2 regions of the Burkholderia glumae LMG 2196 genome follow, and region 2 is predicted to be linked to the other one. Evidence: riboswitches for the same ligand, from Rfam matches in the RefSeq annotation. Region 2 holds a riboswitch; the other holds the start of a gene.
The links. Region 2 has a riboswitch for thiamine pyrophosphate ahead of KS03_RS05560 (DMT family transporter). Riboswitches for the same ligand answer to the same signal wherever they lie in the genome.

Region 1 (4,207 bases), on a different replicon from region 2:
GCCGCACGTCCAGCCTGCGGTCGTGGAACGCCGCGAGCGCTTCGCGGTGGGCGATGCTGACGATGGCCGCGCCCGGCAGGCGCGCGGCCATCAGGCTGTAGAGGTTCGCCTCGTTGTCGGCGTCGAGCGCGCTCGTCGCCTCGTCGAGGAACAGGTAGTCGGGCTTGTGCAGCAGCACGCGCGCGCCGGCCAGGCGCTGCTGCTCGCCCGGCGAGAGCACGCGCGTCCAGTGCGCCGCCTCGTCGAGGCGCGTCGCGTACTCGGCGAGGCCGCAGTCGCGCAGCGCCGCGCGGCAGGTCTCGTCGTCGAAGCGCGCGGCCGGCGAAGGATAGGTGAGGGCGGCCTTCAGCGAGCCGATCGGCAGATAGCTCTGCTGCGGCACGAACATCATGCGCGCGCCCACCGGCGCGTCGATCGCGCCGTTGCCGAACGGCCAGAGGCCCGCCAGCGCCCGCATCAGCGTGCTCTTGCCGGCGCCGGACGGCCCGCGCACCAGCCAGCGCGAACCGGGCTCGATGGTCACGTCGGCGATGCTCGAGAGCGGAGTGCCGTCGGGCAGCGCCAGGCGCAGGCCGCGCGTGGTCAGCGAGGGCGCATCGACGTAGTGCAGGTTGATGCCGCCGTGCTCGGTGGCGGGCGAGAGGGTTTCCTTCAGGTGCGAGCTGCGCGTGACGCGCATGAATTCGCGCAGACGGTTGATGGTGGCGCGCCATTCCACCAGCGTGCCGTAACTGTTGATGAACCACGAGAACGAGTCGCTGACGGTGCCGAAGGCGTTGGTGATCTGCATCAGCACGCCGAACGAGAAGGCACCGGCGAAGTAGCGCGGCGCGGCCACCATGAGCGGGAAGATCATCGCCAGCTGGCCGTAGAAGTTCAGCACGAAGTTCAGGCGCCGCGTGTAGGCCATCAGCCGCCACCAGTTGTCGCGAATCCGCTGGAACAGGTCCTGCGCGCCCTGCTTCTCGAGCGCCATGCCGTCATAGAACGCGATCTGCTCGGCGTTCTCGCGGATCCGGATCAGGCCGAAACGGAAATCGGCCTCGACGCGCTCCTGCTGGTAGTTGATCGACACCAGCGGGTGCCCGGCCTTGTGCATCACGAACGAGCCGACCAGCGCGTAGAGCGCGGCGGCCCACACCATGTAGCCGGGAATCTGGATCGTGCTGCCGCCGAGCGGGATCGACAGCGCGCCCGCCAGGCCCCACAGGATCGTGATGAACGAGAACAGCGTGACCACCGTGGACAGCAGGTCCAGCGACAGCGCGAGCGTGGTGGTGGCCAGCGCGTTGAGGTCGTTGGTGATCCGCTGGTCGGGGTTGTCGGCGAGACGGTCGCGTTCGATCCGGTAGAACGCGCGGTCGCCGAACCATTCGTCGAGCGCGCTGTTGGTGACCCACTGGCGCCAGCGGAAGCCGAGCAGCTGGCGCAGGTAGCGGCTGTAGACGAACAGGATGATCGAGGCGAACGCGAGGCCGGCGAAGACCAGCAGCAGGTGCGGGAACTGCGCGGCGTGCTTCTGCTGCAGCGCGTTGTTGAAGTCCGCGTACCAGGCGTTGATCCTCACGCTGATCCAGACGTTCGCGAGGTTCATCGCGATGATCGAGAGCAGCAGGCTCCAGGCGATCTTCCATTCCGAGGACACCCAGTACGGCTTGATGAGGCTCCAGGCGGAGACGCGGATATCGTCGGGCGAGGGGACGTTCGCGGCGCGGGCGACAGGGGACGGTGCGGTCATGAACTTCCTGCTGGATGAGGCGGCGCAGGGCCGCGAAATTCGAAGCGCCGCGTGTTGCGAACCGGTGGACGCAGCGGCGCGCCTGAAATCGTGCCATATGGCGACGTCCGGCGGATTGTGTCGCGCATCGCTTAAACGGCACTTAACGGCCGGCCGGCGTGGCGCGCGAGGGCGGCCACCGGCCGGCGCGATCCGGCATTGTGCCAGCGTGGTGCCGGCGCGCGCAGGAATCGGGGAGTCGGGCGCGCCGCTGCCGCGGGCGCTTCCCGGCCCCTGCCGGAGCGGGCGCGATCCCGCACCGGTCATGCTGCGCCGCGGTTTGCGACCGTTTCCGCTTCTGTGGTCTAATGGCCGCCAGACGAAACAGGGGTGCTTTGCTGCCTGTCGGCGTCCGGTGAACGATGCATCGGGATGCGCGGCGGCAAGGCTGAGAGAAGACCCTTCGCACCCGATCCGGATAATACCGGCGCGGGAAGTTTTCGATTCCACCGGGTCGCGCTGGCCGCCGCCGTCGTCGTTGGCATTGCCACGGTTCGCGCGGCGTCGGCTTCCGGGTCGGCTCCCGCCGCCGGTTTCGTCCGTTCGATTGCGCCGTTGCGCGTTACGGAAGGAGCCCATGCCCGTTCTTCACGTCCCACCGCCTAGTCTCGTTCCTCGTCTCGCCGATCCGCCTGGCCGCGCCCGCCCCGCCACCCGCCCCGGCAGGACGGCCGCGCGATGAGCGCGGCTGCTACCCGTGCCGACGTCGCCGTGCTGGGCGGCGGCCTGGTCGGCCGGCTGATCGCGTGGCGGCTCGCGGGCGCGGGCCTGCGCGTGACGCTTTACGAACGCGGCGACGCGGCCGGCTCCGGCGCGGCCGCCTGGGTCGCGGCGGCGATGCTCGCGCCGCTCGCCGAGGCGGCAAGCGCCGAACTGCTGATCACCGAACTCGGCGCCGCCTCGCTCGAACGCTGGCCCGCCTGGCTCGCGGAACTGCCCGAGCCGGTGTTTTTCCAGCGCAACGGCACGCTGGTGGTCTGGCATCACGCCGATCGTGCCGAGGCGCCGCTGTTCGAGCGCCGCGTGCGCGCCAACGCGCCGGCAACGCTCGTCGACGGCGGGCTCGTCGCGCTGGCGGGCGAGCAGGTCGGCGCGGCCGAGCCCGCTTTGGCGGGGCGCTTCGCGCGCGCCCTGCTGCTGCCGCGAGAAGGCCAGCTCGACAACCGCCAGACGCTCGCCGCGCTGGCTGCGGGGCTCGCCGCGCGCCGCGTCGGCATGCACTGGAACACGGCCGTCGAGGCGGCGCCCGAGCCGCGCGCCGGGCTCACCATCGACTGCCGCGGGCTCGGCGCGAAAGCGGCGCTGCCGGCGCTGCGCGGAATTCGCGGCGAGGTCGCGCGCATCCACGCGCCCGGCATCGGGCTCGCGCGTCCGGTGCGGCTGCTGCATCCGCGCTACCCGCTCTACCTCGCGCCGAAGCAGGACGATCTCTATGTGATCGGCGCGACCGAGGTGGAGGGCGAGGATCTCTCGCCCGTCAGCGTGCGCTCGGCGCTCGAACTGCTGAGCGCGGCGTTTTCCGTGCATCCCGGTTTCGGCGAGGCGCGCATTCTCGAGCTCGGCTCGCAGTGCCGGCCGACGCTGCCCGACCACCGGCCGGCGATCGTCTGGAGCGGCGGCGCGACGCTGGCCGTCAACGGGCTGTACCGGCACGGCTTCATGATCGCGCCGGAAGTGGCGCAGGCGGCCGTCGAATTCGTTCACGCATGGTTCGGCGGCGAATTCGGCACCGGCGGCGGCGAGACCGGCGGGGCGGGCGAGGGGCGCGACGCGCTCGCCGCATGGCGCCGTGCCGTGCGCTGGCCGACGCTGTTCCAGTATCAATCCGACCCCGTGTGCGCATGAGCGTGCCGCACCGATCCTTTACGACACCATGGACATCCAGATCAACCAGCAGACGCTGACGCTTCCCGACGGCGCGACCGTCGCCGATGCGCTCGCCGCCTACCAGGCCCGGCCGCCGTTCGCGGTCGCCGTCAACGGCGCCTTCGTCGCGCGCGCGCAGCACGCGGAACGCACGCTCGCGGCCGGCGACCGGCTCGACGTCGTGCATCCCGTCGCGGGCGGCTGACCGGCGCGGCCCGCTTGCCTGCCCGGCAGACCTTTCACAGGACTTCCCATGACGCTGCGTTCCCCCACCGATTCGCTGACGCTGTACGGCACCGTGCTGCAAAGCCGCGTGCTGCTCGGCACCTCCCGTTATCCGTCGCTGCAGTCGCTGTCCGATTCGATCGCCGCGTCGCGGCCCGGCATGGTCACCGTCGCGCTGCGCCGGCAGATGAACGCCGGCACCGCCGAGGCCGGCTTCTTCGACCTGCTGCGGCGCCACGAGGTGCCGCTGCTGCCGAACACGGCCGGCTGCCAGACCGTCGCCGAGGCGGTCAGCACCGCCCAGATGGCGCGCGAGGTGTTCGAAACCGACTGGATCAA
Region 2 (4,207 bases):
CGAAGGCTTTCAGAGTCCCGGCGGCCTGGCCGGCTTCCAGGCCACGCTGGGGGACCGCATGGCGCTCGCACCGGGCATGCGGCTGCTCGACATCGGCTCGGGACTCGGCGGCGCGGCGTTCTACCTGTCGGATCGCTACGACGTGGAAGTGGTCGGCCTCGACACCGCGCCACGCATGACGGAACTGTCGGTGATCCGCCAGACCACGCGCGACCCGCGCCGGCGCGTGCGCTTCGTCAATGGCGACGTGCACGACGCACAGCTCGACCCAGGCAGCTTCGACCTGATCTACTCGCGCGACGTGCTGATGTACGAGCATGCCAAGCCCGCGCTGTTCGCGCGCTGCCATGCGCTGCTCAAGCCGGGCGGCCGGCTGTTGGTCACGGACTTCTGCCGGCACCGCAGCTCGGCGGAGTTCGACGACTACATGGCCGTGTCGGGTTACGACCTGAAATCGATCGACGACTACGCGCGCCTCATCGCCGAGGCCGGCTTCGCCCGTGTCGAGCAGCACGACCTGAGCGCGCTCGCGCAAGCGCAGCTCACGGACGACCTGCGCCGCTATCGCGCGCGGCAGGCCTCGGGCGATCCGGCAATCGACGAAGCCGACGCCGGGCACATCGTCGAGCGCTGGCAGCGCAAGATCCGCTTCATGAAGGCCGGCTGGCTGACGCAGGGCCTGTTCATGGCGGACAAGGCATGAGCGCGCTCGCTTGGCAGTCCTACTGGAGATCCCTCACATGCTGACCTCGCATCGCGAGCATCTGGAAGTCGCCTGGCCCGACGGCAGCACGAGCCGCTACCACTGGGTATGGCTGCGCCAGGCGTGCCAATGCGCCAGCTGCTTCAACCGCCATTGCCGCCAGCGGCACTTCGATCCGGGCGTGGTGCCGGCCGACCTGCGGCCGGCCGCCCTCAGCGCCGACGCCACGGGCCTGCGCATCGTCTGGCCGGATGGCCATCCGAGCCATTACGGCTTCGACCGCCTGCGCGACGAGGACTACGACCAGCCACGACGCGCCGCACCGGCCGACGCCCGCCCCGCCTGGCGCCGCTGGCCGGACGGCGCCCCGCCGGCGCTGCGCTTCGAGCTCGCCGCGGCGCTCGACGACGGCGCGCTGCTGCATCGGGCGCTGCAGCATCTGTTCGAATACGGGCTGGTGGTGCTGAAGGCGGAGCCGACGCGCACCGTCGAGTTCGGGGCGGTATGCCGGCAGCTGGCGGGGTTTCTCGATCGCTCCTACTTCGGGGAGTTCTTCGATCTGGAAGTGAAGGCCGACGAGGAGACCGACAGCGTGTCGTTCAGCACCAAGGCGCTGCCGCTGCACACCGACATCCCGTACTGCTCGCCGCCGCCCGACTACCAGTTCCTGTATGGCCTCGACGTGAGTTCGCAATGCGCGCGAGACGGCATCGGCAGCACGCGTTTCGTGGACGGCTTCACGATCGCCTGCGAGCTGCGCGAGGCCCAGCCCGATGCGTTCGCGCTGCTCGCCCGCACGCCGGTGCTCTATCGCGCCGACTATCCACAGGCACGCAAGCGCTACGAGCATCGCACGCCGATCGTGCGGCTCGCGCCGGACGGCTCGATCGAACGCCTGATCAACAATCCGACGAAGATGTTCTTCGACGGCATCGGCTTCGACGAGATGCTGCCCCTCTTCCGTGCCTACCAGTCGCTCAAGTCGCGGCTGGCGGCGACCGAACGGTCGTACCTGCATGCGTGGTCGCAGGGCGACATGGTGGTCTGGGACAATCGCCGGATCTTCCATGGCCGCGGCGACTTCGGTGGGTCCGGCTTCACGCGCACGCTGCGCGGCGGGTATTTCCGCGAAGGCGAACTGCTGGCGCGCGCACGCTTCCTGGCGTCGCGCGCGGCCGACCGGCGCGCTGCGGTCGCTTCGTGAGCGCCGCGCCCGGCCTGCCTCAGGCGCGATACGCGAGGCACGCGGCACCGGCCACGACCGCCGCGGCAGCCGCGATCCGCTGCCCGGTCGGGCGCTCGCCCAGGCAGGCCCAGCCGAGGATCAGCGAAAACACGATGCTGGTCTCGCGCAGCGCCGAGACCGGCCCGATCGGCCCGAGCGAGAGCGCCGCGACCGTGGCCGTGTAGCCGATCATCGAGATCACGCCGCCCGCCGCCGCCTTGGCGGTCTCGCGCCACGCATGGCCGCTGCCGAGCCGGCGCCCGTGCAGCACGAAGGCGGCCGGCATCAGCACGCCGTAGACCACGAAGATCCAGACCGCGTAGGCGCGCGAGTCGCCGGCCAGCCTCGCTCCCACGCCGTCGGTGGTGACGTAGCCGGCAACGAACAGGCTGGTGGCGAGCGCGGCCACCAGCGGCCGCCGCGCAATCCGGCGGCGCCCCAGCACCAGGCTCGCGATGCCGCCGGAGATCAGCAGCACGCCGGCCAGCGCCCCCGCGTCGAGGCGCTGGCCGGCCCACAGATAGCCGCCGAGCGCCACCAGCACCGGTATCGCGCCCCGCACCATCGGATACACCTGGCCGAGTTCCGCGCCCTTGTACGCGTGGGCCAGAAACACGCTGTAACCCACCTGCAGCAGCGCCGAGAGCGCGAGGCAGGGCCAGCTCGCGCGCGCCGGCAAGGGCAGCCACGGCGCACAGGCGAGCGCCGCCGCGGTGGTCGCGAAGCTCATGACGGTGATGGTCCAGAGGCGATCGGCGCCGCTGCGCAGCACGGCGTTCCAGGTCGCGTGCAGGACCGCGGCGAACAGCACCAGGGCAATGACGGGCGGCGTCATCGGCACCGGCTGCGAACGCGCGAACGCGGCGGGAGCGATGAGGCGGCCGGCGCGGGCGCGGCCGTGATAACGGCAATCGACACGTGGATGACCTCATTCCTACGCCGGCATGATCCGGATCAGGTTCCGGGGTCGTTCCGTGAGCGGAACCTCTCAGCCGGCACGCCGGCTCCCCCTGATGGCCGCTCCATTATGGGGACCATCCCGCAGGCGGGCAAGCAGGAACGCGCCGGTTCGAACGGTCGTGATCGGAGGCTCGCCCCGCGCCGGGAGCCGGCGCCGCGGGCTGGCGGACCGCCAGGCTGCGGGTCGTGCGGCAGGACGGGCGGGCAGGCGTTCAGGCCGGCGGGCGGCGCAGCTTGCCGGCAAGCGGATGATGCTCGCCGCGCCGCGAGCGGATCGCGTAGATCTCGTCGACCACGCCCTGCGCCCGCCCGAGCCGGCGCAGGCCGCGCAGCAGCGCCGCGTCGCCGGCCCCGGCCTCGGCCAGCGGAAACACGCCGAGCCCGCGCGCCCCGAACACGGCCATCAGCGCACTGTCCTCGAATTCGCCGACGATCCTCGGCCGCACGCCGAGCGCCTCGAAGCTGCGCTCGAGCTGCGCGCGCAGCGGCGACTGCGCGGTGGGCAGCAGCACCGGCAGCGTCGCGAGGTTGCCGGGAAAGCGCTCGCGCGCCGCCGCGGTGACGATCGCGGCCGGCCCGTACCAGTCCACCGCCGAGGCCGCGAGCCGCTCGCTCGTGAGCCGCAGCGTCGGATGCGGCGGCGCCGGCTGGCTGGCCAGCACGAGGTCGAGCCGGTGCAGCGCCAGTTCCGCGAGCAGCGCCTCGAGTTCGCCCTCGTGGCAGAGCAGCCGCAGCGACGGCGTGTCGAGCGCCGGCGCGAGCACCGCGTGCGCGGCCAGTTTCGACACGCCGTCGGTCAGGCCGATCGCGAAGCGGGCCAGCTCGCCGCCGGCCGCCGCGCGCACGTCGTCGGCGATCCGCGCGCCGATCCGGAACATCTCGTCGGCGCGCGCGAACGCGGCCTGTCCCGCTTCGGTCATCGTCACGCCGCGCCCGGCCGGCTTCAGCAGCGCGTGGCCGAGCGCGCGCTCGAGTTCGCGCACCTGCGCGCTGATGGTCTGCACGGCCATCCCGAGCCGCCCGGCCGCGCGCGCGAAGCCGCCCTCCTGCACGACGACCCAGTAGTAGTACAAATGGCGGAAATTCAGCATGATGGACCCGGCATCAACGCGAGACGGCCTGCAAAGGCGATACGAAAACTTCGTAAAAACCGATTGTTCATTCAGCTTGAAACTGGTTTTTCCGAAGTCCAAGATCGCCGATCATAACAAGCCCGATCATCTTCCACCGGATTCCGGAACCCGCCCGCCATGGACCACCTGCTGACACTCGCCGCCGACCCGGCCGTCTGGGCCGCCCTCGTCACGCTGGTCACGATG

Region 1: another riboswitch for thiamine pyrophosphate. It lies ahead of KS03_RS18805 (FAD-dependent oxidoreductase); the one in region 2 lies ahead of KS03_RS05560 (DMT family transporter).

Annotation. Positions count from the first base shown of each region.
Region 1 is NZ_CP009435.1:1,368,587-1,372,793, forward strand. It holds gene KS03_RS18800 (ABC transporter ATP-binding protein/permease) at 1-1,738, opposite strand, end outside; TPP riboswitch at 2,094-2,230, shown strand; gene KS03_RS18805 (FAD-dependent oxidoreductase) at 2,456-3,622, shown strand; gene thiS (sulfur carrier protein ThiS) at 3,651-3,848, shown strand; gene KS03_RS18815 (thiazole synthase) at 3,897-4,207, shown strand, end outside.
Region 2 is NZ_CP009434.1:999,006-1,003,212, reverse strand. It holds gene KS03_RS05570 (methyltransferase domain-containing protein) at 1-703, shown strand, start outside; gene KS03_RS05565 (TauD/TfdA family dioxygenase) at 741-1,907, shown strand; gene KS03_RS05560 (DMT family transporter) at 1,927-2,763, opposite strand; TPP riboswitch at 2,843-2,949, opposite strand; gene KS03_RS05555 (LysR family transcriptional regulator) at 3,101-3,979, opposite strand; gene KS03_RS05550 (TerC family protein) at 4,139-4,207, shown strand, end outside.